Linked DNA regions of Saccharothrix violaceirubra. The protein of the gene in region 1 interacts with the protein of each later gene in a pairwise test. Links are inferred from orthologs where the notes say so. Each region holds a gene or a part of one and is shown in the gene's direction. Other genes may lie near its edges.

The links.
Region 2: the proteins of panC (region 1) and F4559_RS11600 interact in binary tests that used the Escherichia coli proteins (3 or more experiments, as listed by UniProt). The link is inferred for Saccharothrix violaceirubra from one-to-one orthologs.

The regions. Positions count from the first base shown.
Region 1 is NZ_JACHJS010000001.1:6,679,634-6,688,414, reverse strand. Bases 2,978-5,940 are described here. They hold panC (pantoate--beta-alanine ligase), read left to right. Parts: upstream 2,978-3,995; coding sequence 3,996-4,886; downstream 4,887-5,940. Other genes in these bases: F4559_RS30865 (type III pantothenate kinase), read left to right, coding at 5,378-5,940; panD (aspartate 1-decarboxylase), read left to right, coding at 4,898-5,365; F4559_RS30880 (Rossmann-like and DUF2520 domain-containing protein), read left to right, coding at 3,106-3,999; F4559_RS30885 (PrsW family intramembrane metalloprotease), read left to right, coding at 2,978-3,018. Also shown: F4559_RS30900 (NADH-quinone oxidoreductase subunit D), read right to left, coding at 1-337; F4559_RS30895 (DUF1203 domain-containing protein), read right to left, coding at 355-801; F4559_RS30890 (SAM-dependent methyltransferase), read right to left, coding at 916-1,821; more of F4559_RS30885, read left to right, coding at 1,894-2,977; more of F4559_RS30865, read left to right, coding at 5,941-6,163; F4559_RS30860 (class I SAM-dependent methyltransferase), read right to left, coding at 6,167-6,916; lysS (lysine--tRNA ligase), read left to right, coding at 6,991-8,502; F4559_RS30850 (histone-like nucleoid-structuring protein Lsr2), read left to right, coding at 8,630-8,781. UniProt on the Escherichia coli protein: Catalyzes the condensation of pantoate with beta-alanine in an ATP-dependent reaction via a pantoyl-adenylate intermediate.
Region 2 is NZ_JACHJS010000001.1:2,338,374-2,346,952, reverse strand. What follows is about bases 2,388-5,148. They hold F4559_RS11600 (NUDIX hydrolase), read left to right. Parts: upstream 2,388-3,389; coding sequence 3,390-3,908; downstream 3,909-5,148. Other genes in these bases: F4559_RS11585 (NsdA family TPR-like regulatory protein), read right to left, coding at 5,003-5,148; F4559_RS11590 (GAF and ANTAR domain-containing protein), read right to left, coding at 4,186-4,929; F4559_RS11595 (DUF6191 domain-containing protein), read left to right, coding at 3,887-4,183; F4559_RS11605 (FtsX-like permease family protein), read right to left, coding at 2,388-3,285. In the rest of the region: depupylase/deamidase Dop, read right to left, coding at 1-764; more of F4559_RS11605, read right to left, coding at 817-2,387; more of F4559_RS11585, read right to left, coding at 5,149-6,040; F4559_RS11580 (RNA polymerase sigma factor), read right to left, coding at 6,129-6,635; F4559_RS11575 (GAF and ANTAR domain-containing protein), read right to left, coding at 7,114-7,812; F4559_RS11570 (GAF and ANTAR domain-containing protein), read right to left, coding at 7,956-8,579.

The DNA.
Region 1 (8,781 bases):
GGATCGCGCGCAGCACCTGGGCGCGCGGCGGCACGTCCATGCCCGTCATGCGTTCGACGGCCAGCGCGACGGCCAGCTCGTTGCAGAACGCGGCCAGCCAGTCGTGCCGGTTGGCCAGGGTCAGCACCTGTCGGTAGTCACGCACCTCGAAGAGCTTCTCGGCGCCGCGGTGGAGGTGGCCGACGAGCGGCTCGGCGGCCGTGATGACGGAGTCGTCGCGCACGGTGAGCCGAAGTCGGTAGGCGCCGTGCGCCGAGGGGTGCAGGGGGCCGAGGTCGACGACCCGGTCGACGCCGAGATGTCGCGCACCGGCCCCCACGCCGACGGTGATCTGCACGCGCCCATGCTCGCATGTCAGCCGGGCGTCACCGCGAACAGGAAGCACCCGTGCGAAGCGCTGCGCACCTGGACCTCGACGACCGCGGGGTCGTCGAGCATGCGGGCGAGTTCCGCGTCCAACGACCCGACCTCCACGACCCGACCGCCCTCGATCCGCCCCTCCGGCCCGTAGGCCCGGAAAACCCGGGGCGAATGCCGGAACGCCTCGGGGAACACGTCGTCCCGGTCGAGCCCACCGCACGGCTCCGCGTGCACGAACACCGGTCCCAGCTCCGCATAGGGCCCGGTCCCGGCCGTGGGCGAGTACCGGAACAACACGACGGCCTCCCCTTCGCCGGCCCGCCGCAGACAACAACGCAACGGCGCCCCCACGGCCTCGTCACGCAACTCGTGGAACTCGTCCACCCCCGCCGACGCCCGCGCCCGCTCGACCACGGCTTCGGGCAACGCATGAATTCGCATACCCCCACCCTCTTCCCCACCCCCAGGGAACGCCGGCGGTCTTCAGCCCTCAAACCCGCGAGTTATACGTTCGGACACCGCGAAATGTGCATTCAGGCACCCTCGATCGGGTGATCAGGGCACCCACGCCGGCAACGGCGGCAGCGGCATCGGGATCTCGCGGGCGTGCAACAACCACCCGAACGCCCCCAGCCCCGGGATCGCGCGCAGTTCCGCCACCCGACCCGCACGGGCCGCGGAGTCCAGCCAGGCCATGCCCGCGCCGGCCGGCGCGGAAGCCCCCACGCCCAACGCCTCCAACGCGTCACGCTGCGACACGAGCATGTAAGGCTCCCCGGCCGCCTCCGCGCAGGCGTCCAACGCCACGTGCGCCGTCAGATCGCACGACCCGTCGAACACCGGCTCGATCTGCCGCCCCGCCCGGTAGGCCGCGAACGTCCCCGACGCGTACCGCCCCGCCGCCCTGTCCGCCAGCAGGTGCCCGTAGTCCACCGCCAACGCCGCCCCGCGCACCCGTGCCACCGCGTCCGCCCAAGCCTCGTCACGCGGCCGGCCCACCTCGGCCGACCACCCCGGTCGCAACGGCCACCACCGCCGCACCCACGGGTCCGCGCACGGCCACGACACGAGCGGGCACGGGATGGCGTCCAGCCATTCGTGCCCGACGAGCAGCCCGGTCACCGAGCGCGGCAGGTCGGCGGTCCACTCCACGCCCGGCACGGCACGCGGGGGACCGACGTCCACGGCCGTCACGACCAGCCGGTCCGCCAGTCGGCTCGGAGCCAGTCGGCGGATCGCGCCCGAGAGTTCACCGCCGCCCGCACCCACGTCCACGAAGTCCAACCGCGCCGGCCGGCCGAGGGCGGCGTCCACCCGTTCCAGCAGTACGAGCAGCGCCTCGGCCAGTTCCGGACCCACCAGGGGCGCCGTGCGGAAGTGGTCGACGGGCCGCTCGCCGAGCGTGAAGAACCCCGACGGGCCGTACAACGCGGCACGCCAAGCGGCTTCCGAGTCCCGCATGCGTGAAGTGTCCCTTTAAGGTTGCCCACTGTGACCGACACCCGCCCGCGCTTCGACCGACGCCGCATCACCGTGCTGCTGCCGGTGCTGTTCCTGATCGTGCTCGGCGTGTGCGGGATCGTCCTCTTCAGCCTGGGCACGTCCAAGATCGGCCTCGGTCCGATCCTGGTCGGCGCGGTCGCCGCGCTGCTGCCGGTCGCCGCCGTGATCGGCACCTGCCTGTGGGTGGACCGCTGGGAGCCCGAGCCCGCGAAGATGCTGCTGTTCGCGTTCGCCTGGGGTGCGTGCGGCGCGACGATCACCTCGCTGGTGTTCAACCAGACCGCGCACGTGCTCGGCGACCTGATCAACGGCGACGGCGCCACGTTCGCCGCCGTGCTGGGCGCGCCGATCGTCGAGGAGGCCACCAAGGCCGCCTTCGTGCTCGTGCTCTACCTGCGCCGGCGCGACGAGTTCGACGGCGTGGTCGACGGCATCGTCTACGCGGGCGTCACGGCCGCGGGCTTCGCGTTCACCGAGAACATCTACTACTTCGCCCGGGTCTTCTCGGTCAGCGGTTTCGGCGACCTGTCCAACGGCGTGGTCGCGCTGTTCATCCTGCGCGGCGTGCTCAGCCCGTTCGCGCACCCGCTGTTCACGTCCCTGACCGGCATCGGGATCGGGATCGCGGCGACGCTCGACCGGCGCGGCATCCGGATCGCCGCGCCGATCCTGGGCTACCTGGGCGCGGCCGGCCTGCACTCGCTGTGGAACTTCTCCACGACGGTCGGCACCGGCTCGACGTTCATCAACCTGTACTTCCTGATCATGGTCCCGGTGTTCGCCGCCATGGTGGCCCTGGTCGTGTGGCAACGCCGCCGCGAGCAGCGGATCGTCGCCGGCCAACTGCCCGGCATGGCGCAGGAGCGCTGGATCGCGGCGAGCGAGGTCTCCCTGCTGGCCAGCCTCCAGGGTCGGCGGGCGTGGCGGCGGCGGGTCAAGCGCAAGGTCGGCGACCAGGCGGCCCGGGCCGTGGCCGGCTACCAGGTGGCCGCGACCGAACTGGCCTTCCTGCGCCACCGCATCGCCGCCGGCACGGCCGGTGCCGACGCCGACCAGCGGCACGAACGGCTGCTCGCAGCCCTTGTCGCCGCACGGAAAGCCGCCGTGGAGGCACCGGGTGCGCTCAAGGCCGCCGGTGGTGTTCGTCGCAGTTGACGGCCGCGTCGGATACGCCGGATTACGCTCGGGAGCGTCGTCCGGTACCCGGCATAGGGACTGGAACGCCTGAAGGAGCTACGTCGCATGGACGCGACCCCCCGCCCCGCGCGGTTGGCCGTCGGGGTGATCTCGGCGGGCCGGGTCGGCTCGGTGCTCGGCGCCGCGCTCGCCCGCTCGGGCCACCTCGTCGCCTCGGTGTCCGCTGTCTCGCGCGACTCGCTGTGCCGGGCCGAGGAGCTGCTGCCCGACGTCCCCGTCCTCCCGCCGCCCGACGTGGCCGCGTCCGCCGACCTGGTGCTGCTGGCCGTGCCCGACGACGAACTCGCCGGTCTCGTGCGCGGTCTGGTCGCCACCGACTCGGTCCGGCCCGGACAGATCGTCGTGCACACGAGCGGCGCGCACGGCGTCGAGGTCCTGGCGCCCGCCGCGCGGGCCGGCGCGCTGTGCGTGGCCCTGCACCCGGTGATGACGTTCACCGGGCGTTCCGAGGACGTCCAACGCCTCACCGCCTGCTCGGTCGGCATCACCGCGGCCGACGGCGACGAGGCGGCCTGGCACGTGGGCGAGGCGCTCGTCGTGGAGATGTCCGCCGAGCCCGTGCGCGTGCCCGAGACGGCCCGCCCGCTCTACCACGCGGCCCTGGCGCACGGCGCCAACCACCTGATCACGCTGGTCGCCGACTGCGCCGACACGCTGCGCGCGGCCGGTGTCCAGGACGCCGAACGCGTGCTCGGCCCGCTGCTCTCGGCCGCGCTGGACAACGTGCTGCGGCACGGCGACCGCGCGCTCACCGGCCCGGTCGCCCGGGGCGACGCGGGCACCGTGGCCAAGCACCTCGCCGTGCTCGCCGACTCGCCGACCCTGCCCGCCTACCGGGCGCTGGCCCGGCGCACGGCCGACCGCGCGTCGGCCGCCGGGCTGCTCAAGGCCGACCTGGCCGCCGATGTCCGCTCCACCCTCGACGAGGAACAGGCATGACGAAGCCGCTCTCCAAGGACGACTACGCGCCGAACGACGTCACGGTGCACCGCGACCCCGCCCGGCTCGCCCGGGTGGTCGCCGCGTTGCGCGCGGCCGGGCGCAACATCGCGCTCGTGCCCACGATGGGCGCGTTGCACGCGGGCCACCGCAAGCTGATCCGCGAGGCGCACGTCATGCAGAACACCGTGGTCGTGGTGTCGATCTTCGTGAACCCGACCCAGTTCGGCGCCGGCGAGGACTTCGAGCGCTACCCGCGCACGCTCGACGCGGACGTGGACATCTGCCGCGAGGAACGCGTCGGCCTGGTGTTCGCGCCCGAGCCGGCCGACATGTACCTGCCCGGCAGCACGGTCACGCTGGACCCCGGACCGCTCGGCGGCGAGCTGGAGGGCGCGTCCCGGCCCGGCCACTTCGCGGGCGTGCTGACCGTCGTGGCCAAGCTGTTCAACATCGTGCGGCCGAACTACGCGGTGTTCGGCGAGAAGGACTACCAGCAGCTCACGCTGATCCACCGGATGGCACGCGACCTGGACTTCCCGACCGCGGTGGTGGGCGTGCCGACCGTGCGCGAGCACGACGGCCTGGCGTTGTCGTCGCGCAACCGCTACCTGTCCGCGGCCGAGCGGGAGACCGCGACCGCGCTGTCGGCCGCGCTCGTCGCCGGCGCGCACGTCAGCGGGCAGGGCGGCGACGCCGTGCTGCGCGTCGCCGGCGAGACGCTGGCGAGCGTCCCGGGCGTCGAGGTGGACTACCTGGAGCTGCGCGCCCCGGACCTGGGACCGGCCCCGGAGAACGGCGACGCGCGCCTGCTCGTCGCCGCCCGGGTCGGCGGGACCCGCCTGATCGACAACATCGCCGTGCTGCTCGGCACCGGCGACGAGTGAGGGGGACACCGATGTTCCGCACCATGCTCAAGTCGAAGATCCACCGGGCCACCGTCACCCAGGCGGACCTGCACTACGTCGGTTCGGTCACCGTCGACGAGGACCTGATGGCGGCGGCCGACCTGCTGCCCGGCGAGCAGGTCGCGATCGTGGACGTGACCAACGGCGCCCGCCTGGAGACCTACGTGATCCCCGGCGAGCGCGGGTCGGGCGTGATCGGCATCAACGGTGCCGCCGCGCACCTGGTCAAGCCCGGCGACCTGGTCATCCTCATCTCCTACGGGCAGATGGACGACCTGGAGGCCCGCGTGTACGAGCCCAAGGTCGTGTTCGTGGACGCGGACAACCGGGTCGTGGACCTCGGCGTCGACGCCGCGCACGCGCCCGCCGGCTCCGGCCTGCTCAGCGGCGCGGTCACGGCGTCGTCGGAGACCGAGGACGCCGCCGCGCTCGACGCGCTCATCCAGGCCGAGAACTAGGGGAGGGGCGTCGTGCTGCTCGCCATCGACGTCGGCAACACCAACATCGTCCTGGGCCTGTACGAGGGTTCCGGCGACAAGGCCGAGCTGCTCCGCGACTGGCGGATGCGCACCGACGCGCGGATGACCGCCGACGAGCTGGCGCTGACCATGCGCGGCCTGCTCGGCGAGTACGCCGACAAGATCACCGGCATCTCGGCGCTGTCGACCGTGCCCGCCGTGCTCCGCGAACTGCGCGTGATGCTCGGCCGGTACTACTCGTCCGTGCCGAAGGTGCTGGTCGAGCCGGGTGTGAAGACCGGTGTGCCGCTGCTGGTCGACAACCCCAAGGAGGTGGGCTCGGACCGGGTGATCAACACCCTGGCCGCGCACCACCTGTACAGCACCGCGTGCGTGGTGGTCGACTTCGGCACGTCCACGAACCTGGACGTGATCTCGGCCAAGGGCGAGTTCCTCGGCGGCGCGTTGGCGCCGGGCATCGAGATCTCGGTCGACGCGCTGGCCGCGCGCGCCGCCCAGCTCCGCAAGGTCGAGCTGGTCCGGCCCCGGTCGGTGATCGGCAAGAACACCGTCGAGTGCCTCCAGTCGGGCATCGTCTACGGCTTCGTGGGCCAGGTCGACGGCCTGGTCCGGCGGATCGTCGACGAGTTGCACGCCACCGAGCCGGGCGACGTGACGATCATCGCGACCGGCGGCCTGGCGCCGCTGGTGGTGTCCGAGTCGGCGACGATCCAGACCCACGTGCCCGACCTGACCCTGCTGGGCCTGCGCCTGGTGTTCGAGCGCAACCTGCGGTGATCCTCAGCGGCGGACGAGTCGCCACACGTCGCTGACGTGCGGCACGTCGAACTCGCCGGACGCGGTCGCGGGTTCGGCCGCCAGGAACGCCCGGACCCGCTCCTCGTAGGCCTGTCTGACCTCGGGCGGGCTCACGAGGAGCTTCGAGTGCGTGCCGAGCATCGCGACGAGCGTGTCCGCCGTGCGCCGCAGGACGTGCCGGAACCGCCGTTGCGCGCCGTCGTGGAACAGTTCGTGCTCGGGGACGTCCTCGGTCGGCGTGGTCCCCGCCGGCAGGCCCTCGGTGTGCCGGGGGAACCGGGCCACCCAGTCGACGTCCTCGTCCCAGTCGTTCCACAGCGCCGCCAGCACGCCGCCGGGGCGCAGCACACGGGCGATCTCGGCCAGCGCCCGGTCCGGGTCGAACCAGTGGAACGCCTGGCCGACCAGGACGGCGTCCACGGTCGCGGCGGGCAGCGGGATGCGCTCGGCGGTGCCGGGCAGGGCGCGGACGCCGCCGTGCCGGCGCACGAGTTCGGAGAGCATGGCCTCGTCGGGTTCGACGGCGGTCACCCGGTGGCCTTCGGCGAGGATGCCGCCGGCGAGCTTGCCGGTGCCCGCGCCGAGGTCGAGCACCTCGTGCCGGCCGGCGCCCAGCGGGGCGAGCGCCCAGCGGACGGCGGCGGCGGGGTAGTCCGGTCGGTGTTCGGCGTAGGCGTGCGCGTGCGCACCGAAGGAGCCGGCCCGTCGTGCGCGCAGGTCGTCACTCGTCACCAACCACACCCTAGCGAGGCGGACGCGGTATCCGGTTGGATCACGGCGACCTCCTTTCCGTACCCTTCCCCTTCGTGAGCGAGCAGATCCCGGCCGGTACCGCGACCAGCGACGACGATCTTCCCGAGCAGCTGCGGGTCCGCCGGGAGAAGCGGGCCAGACTGCTCGACCGGGGCGTCGACCCGTACCCGGTCGAGGTGCCCCGCACGCACACGTTGCGCGAGGTGCGCGAGGCCCACCCCGACCTGGAGCCGGACACCGCGACCGGCACGGTCGTCGGCGTCACCGGCCGCGTCATGTTCGTCCGCAACACGGGCAAGCTGTGCTTCGCCACGCTGCGCGAGGGCGACGGCACCGAACTCCAGGCGATGCTCAGCCTCAACGGCGTCGGCGAGCAGGCCCTGGCCGACTGGAAGTCCGACGTCGACCTCGGCGACCACGTGTTCGTGCACGGTGAGGTCATCACGTCCCGGCGCGGCGAGTTGTCGGTGATGGCGGACTCGTGGCAGTTGGCCGCGAAGGCGTTGCGACCGCTTCCGGTCGTGCACAAGGAGTTGGCCGAGGAAACCCGCATTCGGCAGCGCTACGTCGACCTCATCGTCCGTGAACAGGCCCGGAACACCGTGCGCAACCGGGCCGCCGTGGTCCGTTCGCTGCGCGACTCGTTCCACCGCCGCGGATTCGTCGAGGTCGAGACCCCGATGTTGCAGACGCTGCAGGGCGGCGCCTCCGCGCGACCGTTCACGACCCGGTCGAACGCCCTCGACATCGAGCTGTTCCTGCGCATCGCGCCGGAGCTGTACTTGAAGCGCTGCGTGGTCGGCGGAATCGAGAAGGTCTTCGAGATCAACCGCAACTTCCGCAACGAGGGTATGGACTCGTCGCACTCGCCCGAGTTCTCCATGCTGGAGTACTACGAGGCGTACGCGACCTACGACACGAACGCCGTGCTCACCCGTGAACTCGTGCAGGAAGCCGCCTTCGCGATCGCCGGTTCGCATGTGGTGACGTTGGCCGACGGCACCGAGTACGACCTCGGCGGCGAGTGGACGACGTTGCGCATGTACGACTCGCTCTCGGACGCCGTGGGCGAGCCGGTCACGCCGGAGACGCCCGCGGACCACCTGCGTGTGCTGGCCGACAAGGCGGGCCTGGAGACCGATCCCAAGCTGGGCCACGGGAAGCTCGTCGAAGTGTTGTGGGAGCACCTGGTGGGCGACCACCTGCACGCTCCCACGTTTGTCCGCGATTTCCCGGTCGAGACGTCGCCGCTGACCCGTCAGCACCGCACCGAACCGGGTGTGGCGGAAAAGTGGGACCTCTACGTGCGCGGATTCGAGTTGGCCACCGGCTACTCCGAACTCGTGGACCCCGTGGTCGAGCGGGAGCGGCTGGAAGCGCAGGCCAGGTTGAGCGCCCAGGGCGACGTCGAGGCGATGCCGGTCGACGAAGACTTTCTGCGATCGCTGGAGTACGGAATGCCACCGACCGGTGGCGTGGGAATGGGCATCGACCGACTGCTGATGGCCATCACCGGCCTGGGGATCAGGGAGACCATCCTGTTCCCGTTGGTGCGACCCGAGTAGTGGGACCTGAATGAAGTAACGTCTCGGGCTCCGGTAGGCGCATTCGCGTACTTGTGCGCTAACCTGCACTCGCCAATGCTTGTCGCGGTCGGGGAACAACCGCGCATTCGAGTCCAGGAGGATACGCATGGCGCAGAAGGTCACCGTGACCCTGGTCGACGACCTGGACGGCGGTAAGGCCGAGGAGACGGTCGGCTTCGGATTGGACGGCGTGTCCTACGAGATCGACCTTTCCGCCGGCAATGCGGGCAGGCTGCGCGACGCGCTCGCCGACTTCGT
Region 2 (8,579 bases), 4.3 Mb from region 1 along the record:
GAGTACTCGGCGAGGTTGGCGTCGCCGATGATCACGTGCAACCGGCGGTACTTGTCCGCGTCGGCGTGCGGCTCGTCGCGGGTGTTGATGATCCCGCGCTTGAGCGTGGTCTCCAGGCCGACCTCGACCTCGATGTAGTCCGACCGCTGGGACAGCTGGAACCCGGCCTCCTCGCCCGCCGGCCCGATGCCGACCCGGCCGGAACCGGTGACGACCTGCCGCGAGACGAAGAACGGCGTCAGCCCGGCGATCACCGCGGTGAACGGCGTGGCGCGCTTCATGAGGTAGTTCTCGTGGGTGCCGTAGCTGGCGCCCTTGCCGTCCACGTTGTTCTTGTAGAGCTGGAGGCGGGGCTGGCCGGGCACGGTGGCGGCGCGCAGGGCGGCCTCCTCCATCACCCGCTCACCCGCCTTGTCCCAGATCACCGCGTCACGGGCGTTGGTGACCTCGGGCGCGGAGTACTCGGGGTGGGCGTGGTCGACATAGAGCCGGGCGCCGTTGGTGAGGATGACGTTGGCCGCGCCGAGGTCCTCGACGTCCCCGTCGCCGCCCGGGTGGCCGCCCGGGTGCCCGAGGTCGAACCCGCGCGCGTCCCGCAACGGCGACTCGACCTCGTAGTCCCAACGGGCCCGCCGGGCGCGCGGGATGTCGGCCGCGGCGGCGTACGCGAGCACCACCTGTGTCGAAGTGAGCACCGGATTGGCCGTCGCGTCACCCGGCACCGCGATGCCGTACTCGACCTCGGTTCCCATGATCCTCCGCATACCTGGCAGCTTAGGACCTGACCCCGACAACCCGTGCCGATCCGCGCCCGTTTCACCCCGAGGCCAGGCCCGCCGCGGGCCGGATGCGCGACGCCCCGCTCGCCGGGCCGAACGCCGAGAGCACGGCCAGCACCACCACGCCGACCCCGCCGACCAGCAGCGGGACGAGCGCGACCGACGGTACGGCGAACACACCGAGGCTCATCAGCGTCAGTTCGGCGTAGGCGAACCCGAACACCCCGCCGCCGACCACCCCGACCAGCGACAGCAGCACGGCCTCGGCGACCACGCCGAGCTTGATCCCGCCCCTGGTCACCCCGAGCGCCCGCCGCAGCGCGAGTTCCTTGCGCCGCTCCTGCACGGAGATCGTCAACGCGGTGCCGATGCCGGTGACCGCCACGGCGACCGACAGGCCGAGCAGCACCATCATCGTGGTGATGCCGATGTCGATCATGCGCTGGTTCTCCGCGGTCACGTCGGCCCTGGTCCGGACGAGCACGGTCGGCGCCGACCCCAGCGCGTCGAGCACCCCGGCCCGGAAGGCGGCCGGGTCTGCGCCGTCCCGCAGGGTGACCAGCACCTTGGACGCGGGCGCGAACCCGGTGGCGCCGACCACGGCGTTGGCGCCGTCGAGCAGCTCGAACGGGATGGTCCCGGTGAACGTGCCGGTCACCGGTCCGCCCGGCACCCCGTCGAGCGTCACGGGCTGCCCGACCCGCGCGCCGAACTCCTCGACCAGCCACTCCGAGAGCAGCACCGACCCGGCGCCGAACCCGGGCACCGCGGTCCCCCGGTCGGCCAGCCACGCCCGCAGCCGCTCCGGGTCCGCGCCCAGCACCTGGTAGGGCGCGGGCTCGCCCCGCACCTGCCGGCTCCCCTCGGCGGTGTGCACGACCAGACTCGACCGCACCTCGGGCCGGTCCACCGCCGCGACGGTGCCCGCGTCGACCACCCGGTGCCCGGCGTCCACCACGACGGCGTCGGGTCGGGGCTCGTCCTCGAACTTGTCCTCCACCGTCCGCACGGCACCCACCGTCACGGCGAAGAAGGTCACCATCGCCGCCGCGAGCAGCAGCGGCATGGCCACCGACGCCGACCGCTGCGGCACCCGCCGCACCTCGGCCGCCGCGAGGCGCCACTGCGCGCCGCCGATCCGGCCGGCCAGTACGCCGAACACCCGTCCGAGCGCGGGCACCACCACCGGCCCGAGCACCCCGAACAACCCGCCGACGGCCGCGATGCAGGAGAAGAGCACCAGGAAGACCGCGCCGATCCCACCGGCCATCAGGCCGAGGGCCGCGAGCGCCGCCGCGAACCCCACGACCACGACGCCGAACACGTACCGCCGCCGCACCACCGCACGGTCGGGCGTCTGCCCCTCGGACGTGCGCAGGGCCGCCAGCGGCGCCACCCGCACCGCCGCGAACGACGGACGTACCGCGGCGAACCCGCTCAGCACCGCCGCCACGCCGACACCGAGCGCGAACTGCCCGGCCGTCGGCAGCAACGGCGGGTCCAGCCGCACCGCGCCGAGCACCTCCGACAGCCCGGCGGCGTCGAACAGCCGGGCCAGCAGCCACCCGACGCTGCCGCCCGCCACGCCGCCGAGGGCACCGGCGACCGCGCCGGTCAGGACGGCCTCGATCAGGTTCGCCCACACCAGCGGCCCCCGGTGCGCGCCGAGGCAGCGCAGCAGCGCGGTGTGCCGCTGCCGCTGGAGGTAGACCGCCCGGTAGGTCGCCGAGGCGACGAACACCGACGTCGCCAACGCCAGGATGCTGAACGGCAGCAGCACGATCATCAGCTCGTTGCCGGGCCGCTCGGCGGACACGACCGCCGCCGCCTGCGCCCGCATGCCCGCGCCGGCCGCCGCCGAGACCGCCGCCCGGTCCCCGCCGAAGACGTACAGCGCCGTGATCTCCGGCCGGCCGCCGAGCTTGGCGGCCAACTCCTCGCCGACCACGATCAGCGGCTCGTTCCCGAAGCCGCCGCGCACGGTCACGCCCCGCACGACCACGTCGATCGGCCGCCCCTCGGCGTCGGCCACCCGCACCGACGCGCCCGGCGCCAGCCCGTGGCGGTAGGCGGTGACCCGGTCGACGGCGATCTCGCCGTCCGCGCCGGGTGCGCGGCCCTCGCCGATCGGGACCCGGCGCAGGTCCTCGCGCGTGGACTCGATCTCCGCGACCGCCCGGCCGGCACCGGCCCGGCCACCGTCGAGCAACAGGTCGGCCCGCACCTGCCGCACGGGGACGACGTCGCGCACGCCGGGCACCGCGACGACCCGGTCGAGGACCGCGGCGTCCAGGGCGACCTCCCCGTCGGATGTCGGCCGTACCACCGTCGACACCCCGGCGGGCACGGTCGAGGCGCCCCGCGCGGTCGCCGAGACCATGGCGTCGCTGAGCATCAGCGCCGCCGACAGACAGGCGACGCCGACGACCAGGGCGACCCCGGGCAGGACCGAACGTCCGGGGCGCTCGCGGAACTCGGCGACCGCGAGCCGCAGGGATGTGGGCACGACTCCTCCTGATGACTACGAGGTCACCGAAGTTAGGGAGCGCGGTCGTCGGCGGTCGTCGCCCCGCGGTAGCACCGCGGGTACGACCTGAGGAGGATCTCCCCGTGGGAGACACCGGCGAGGACGTGGCGCTGTTCGGCCCCGACGGGACCCCGGCCGGGTCGGCGTCGCGGGCCAGGGTCCGCGCGGAGGGACTGTGGCACGCGTGCGCGGCGATCGTCGTGCTGTCCCGGGACGGCCGGCGGATCTTCGTGCACCGGCGCACCGACACGAAGGACGTCTACCCGGGCCTCTACGACCCCATGTGCGGCGGCGTGGTGGCCGCCGGCGAGACCCCGGACGAGTGCGCCCGACGCGAACTCGCCGAGGAGCTGGGCGTGCGGGAGGTACCCGTGCCGCTGTTCACGAATTCCTTCGTGGACGGAACCATCCGCTACTTCGCGAGCGTTTACGTCGTGCGCACCGACGGTCCGTTCACCCTCCAGCCCGAGGAAGTCGCGTGGGGCGGGTGGCTGACCGTCGACGAGGTGCGCGCACGGGTGGAGGACCCGGACTGGCCGGTGGTACCGGACGGCCGGGCGTTGATCCGGGAGTGGTTCCGATGGGTTTCCTCGTCGCGATGACGATCCCCGGCCTGGCGATCGGGCTGGTCGTGTTCGCCGTGGCCGAGCGGGTGTGGAAGTGGGCGCGGCGGCGCAAGGGCCACCCGGTCCTGTCGTCGGTGGCGATGGACGAGTTCACGCTGATCTTCCAGGCGACCAAGCAGCAGGAGATCGACCACCGCCGCATGTCGCTGATGCTGCGCGACGACGAGGAGGACGGCGCGCCGCCGCGCGGTCCCGTCGACCTGGACTCCGGCAAGGTCCGCCTGACCGTCGAACGCGACGACCCGGCCTGAGGTCAGGACGGGTCGTTCCCCCGCCGCTCGACGACGGCGCCGAGCAGGGGCAGGGAACCGTCGACGACGCCGGCCGCGGCGTCCACCAGCTTGCGGTTGGTGGCACGGGCGTGGGCGCGCAGGATCGCGAACGCCGCGTCGACGTCGATCCGCATCCGTTCGGCGAGGACGCCCTTGGCCTGCTCGATCAGGATGCGGCTGTCGAGGGCGGTCCGCAGTTGTCGGGCGGTCGTCTCGTACCCGCGCAGGATGCGCCAGTTCACCAGGCCGATCGCGGCCATGTCGGCCAGCCCCTGCCCGAGGGCCAGCACCCGCCGCTCCAGCGGTCCGGGCACCATCGTGTACAGACCCAGGGTGCCGAGCACCTGGTCGCGCAGGCGCAACGGCAGCACGTGTGCGCCGCGGAAGCCGTCGGCCACGGCGACGGGCGCGAACCTCGGCCACCGCTGCCACGCGTCCACCAGGTCGTGGCACACCACGACGCTGCCGGCCCGGAAGCAGTCGAGCGCCGGCCCCTGGCAGGTGGTGAGTTGGAGTTGTTCCAGTGTGCGCGCGTCCCGATCGGACGCCGCGGCGAGGTCGACGGCGTCGTTGTTCTCGTCGGCCAGGAGGAGTCCGCACGCCGCGACGTCGAACAGGTCCCGACAGCGTTCGGCCAGCAGTCCGAGCACGACGGTGGTGTCGAAATCGGCCGCCAGGGTGTCGGCGAGCATGATGAAGGTGTCCTGCGCCAGGTCGTGGTCCATCGGTCCTTCTCTCGGGTGCGCGGTGCCCCGCCGGGGGACGGCATGCGGCGTCGCGAGTGGTGGACCGGCCCGGTCACCGCCGGGGTCTGGTGCGTATCCAGGGCCCGGCGGGTGGTCTCGGCAGCCCGACCACCACGGCGCGAAGCCGTCCGATGCGCTCCACGAGCGCAGCGGCATCGGTCCGGTTCCGCCGGCGTAGCGCCTCGTTGCGCAACGGTCGCAGTCGCTCGACCACGCGGGCGGACTCCAAACCCTCGCAGAGGGCAACCGCCCGGCCGCCCAGCTCGATCGCGGTGTCGACCTGGTCGTCGAGCAAGTGGCAGGTCGCGAGCGCCACCAGGCAGAACGCACGACTGCGCACCATCTCCGCCGGGTAAGACTCCCACGCGGAGTCCAGCGCGGGCACCGCGAGCTCGACGAAGCGGGGATCGACCGACTGCCCGAGCTGGGTGTGGATCACTCCGGTCATGCCCGACAGGTCCGCGGGTGTGAAGAACGCCGCCCAATCCGACACCGGTTCCCCTTGCGCGTGGGCGAACGTCGTCGGCACGTCGGACAACAGCGCCAAGGCTTCGTGCTCCATTCCCATGTGCGCGTACGCCCATGCCTGGTTCACGTTCACCACGGCCAGCGCGAGCGCCGAGCCGGCGCGGCGGGCCGCGCGTTCGCCGAGCCGGAACTCGGCCAGCGCGGGCCCGGGGGCGTTGTGGTGCAGCCACACCCGGCCGAGGCGGTAGTAGATGTTGGCCATGAGCGCGTCGTGGCCGATCGAGGACGCCAGCTTCAACGCTGTCCCGAAGTGCGCCAGCGAATCGCCGACCCGGCCGACGTCGAAGCTGGTCCAGGCGACCAGGTTGAACAGGTCGGCGACCGCGGTGCGCAGTGGCACGACGATCCGGTCGTGCGCGGGTCTGGACAGCAGGGCCAGCGCCGACGGGAGTCGGTCGGTCACCTCGGCGCACGACCTCAGACCGCCGTACCGGTGGTCCAGGGCCCGCAGGTCGTGGGTGAAGTCCCGCAGTGCCACGACGTCCGCCTCGGCCACCGGGCCGGAGGTCTGCCATGGTCGACCGGATGGTTCCTCCGGTGGCAGGGGATCGCGGTCGGACATCAGCGGCCTCGGAGTGACTCGGGCCCGCCGGATACGCGTGTCGCGCCGCGGTGGCGTACATCGGTGCCGAATGGGCGTGAATACGGTGTCAACGCGCACCCCCGCCCAACCGGTAACGCATTCGCCGCCGAAGGGCGCGAATCACGCGGTCGATTTCCACTACCGGTCGACCGACCCGACGGGCGATCTCGCCGCGGCTGTAGCCGAGCCCTGTCAACGCGAGCAGCCGCGCTTCGGATCGGACGAGCACACCGCCACCGCGCAACAGCCATTCCGCATGGATGCGGTCGACCACGGAATCGGAGTGGTCGCCGACCACCGGCACCGACCCGATCTCGTGGACGAGTCGGCGCCGACGGTCCTCTTTGCGGGCGACGGCCAGGCAGCGCCGCCACACCGCGGTGTCGAGCAGGGCGTCGAAACCGTCCCGGTGCAGAACCGGCTTCCCCATCACGGAGACGAAGACGTCGTGCACCACGTCGTCGGCGTGCTCGGTCAGACCGAAACGCTCGACCGTGCGGCGCAGCCGGTCCCGGCGGCGCACGCAGCGTTGCCATGCCTGGTCCGGGGTCAGCGGAACCGATTCTCCGGTCATCGCGGAACCCCGGGCCGACGGTGGGGGTGGCATGAGGGCGCACGAGGCGCGTCGCGCACCCCCTCGGATCGCGCCGCCACCACCGACGCCCTCATGCCGGGCGAGGCACCCCCTGCCGGTGCCTCGCGACACGGGAACCGTGTCCGGTCCGACAGTGCCGCGCCGGCACCGCGGCCACAATGGTTGCCCTCAGCACCCGACCGAAGACTGCTCTTTTCGCGTGAATCGCCGAAACCGGTCGTCCACGGAAAAAGAGAGGGCGCGAAATACCCTGAAAAGCACTTTTCCATCGGCGCACCGGCCCGCCGGCCGGCGCACCCATGACACCGGATGCAGAATTCCGTGATGTGGATCACCCCGTCGCTGTCGCCGAACGTGCCGGCGCCGGGGTCCGGGGCGTGGACATCACTATTCCCCACTCACGGACGACGCGCACATCCGCTTCACCCGAATGCGGCGGCGACCGGGACGGCGGATCTCAGTCCGGGCGCTCGGCGAGCACCTCGGCGGGTTTGAGGAGACCGGTCACGAGCCGGTGCGCGACTTCGGTGAGCGGCACGCCGCTGCGGTGTCCGTGGGCGCGCAACACCGCGAAGGCCCGGTCCATCGTGATGTTCCCGGCGTACGACAGGATGCCCTTGGCCTGTTCGATGGTGATCCGGTTGTTGAGCGCGCTCTGGAGCTGTTCGGTGAGGATCTCGCCCCGGCGGATCGTCCGCTCCTGGAGGATGCCGATCGTCGCGGTGTCGGCGAGCGCCCGCGCGACCCTCAGGTCCCGATCGGACATCGGACCGGCGTCGCGGCCGAACAGGTTCAGCGCGCCGATGGTCTGGCCGCGCAACCGCATCGGGATCGCCTGGACCGACGTGAACCCCTCGCCCAGTGCCGCCGGGACGAAACGCGGCCAGCGCGCCGACGCGGTCGCGAGGTCGGGGACGACGACCGGTCGGCCCGACCGGACGCAGTCCAGGCACGGTCCTTCGTCGGTCTGGAGCTGGAGGAGTTCCAGGAGTCGGGTCCGTTCCGTCGACGACGCGAGCACGCGCAGGGTGCCGTGCTGGTCGGACAGCAGGAGTCCGGCCTCGGCCGCGCCGAGCACGTCGGTGCAGTGGCGCACGAGGTCGTGGAGCACGTCGGCGATGTCGTAGTCGTCGACCAGCGTGTCGGCAAGCTGCACGAAGGCACCCACCAACCGCGATTCCCGCTCGCTGGCGGACGGTGAAGAACCCGACATGGGTTCGTTCTCCCTTCTCTCCCGGTCACAGGGTAGGTCGTCGGCCGCCGTCCGCGGGTGCGGCGGGACGGGCCGGTCCTGGGGTTTCACCGGTCCAGGTCCGCGGGCGTGATCCGCCGGACGACGAGGTCCCGCGCGATCTCCTCGACCAGGCGCCCGGTGGCGAACGCGTGTGCGCGGAGCCGGGCGAACGCCTCGTCGGGCGGTATGCCGAACGCCGCGATGAGCATCCCGGTGGCCTGGTGCACCTGCTCCCGGTGCAGCGGCAGCGCGGCCCACCAGTCGGCGTCGAGCCGGTCCAGGCGCATGCCGAGCACGACGCCCGTGGCCATGGCGACGAGATGCAGCGCGACGGCCAGTTCCGCCGGGGCCAACCACCCGGTGTGGTGGCGGTACAACGCCATCACCCCGATGCCGAGGGCGCCGCTGAGCAACGGGAACGCGAAGAACCCGCCGATCGGCTCGGCGGCGACCTGGGCCGCGAACACCGGCCAACGCCGCGCGGCGTCGACACCGAAGTCGGGGAGCAGCACGGGCCGGCGGTGCTCGAACGCCTCCAGGCACGGCCCTTCGCCCAGGGTGAACTGGAAGGCTTCCGCGCGCGCCAACACCTCGTCGCCGGCGTAGAGCGTCTCCCACTCGGCGGCACCGGTCATCACCGAGATCGAGGCGCCGTCCACCGGGAGCAGTTCGACGCAGGTCCGGCACAG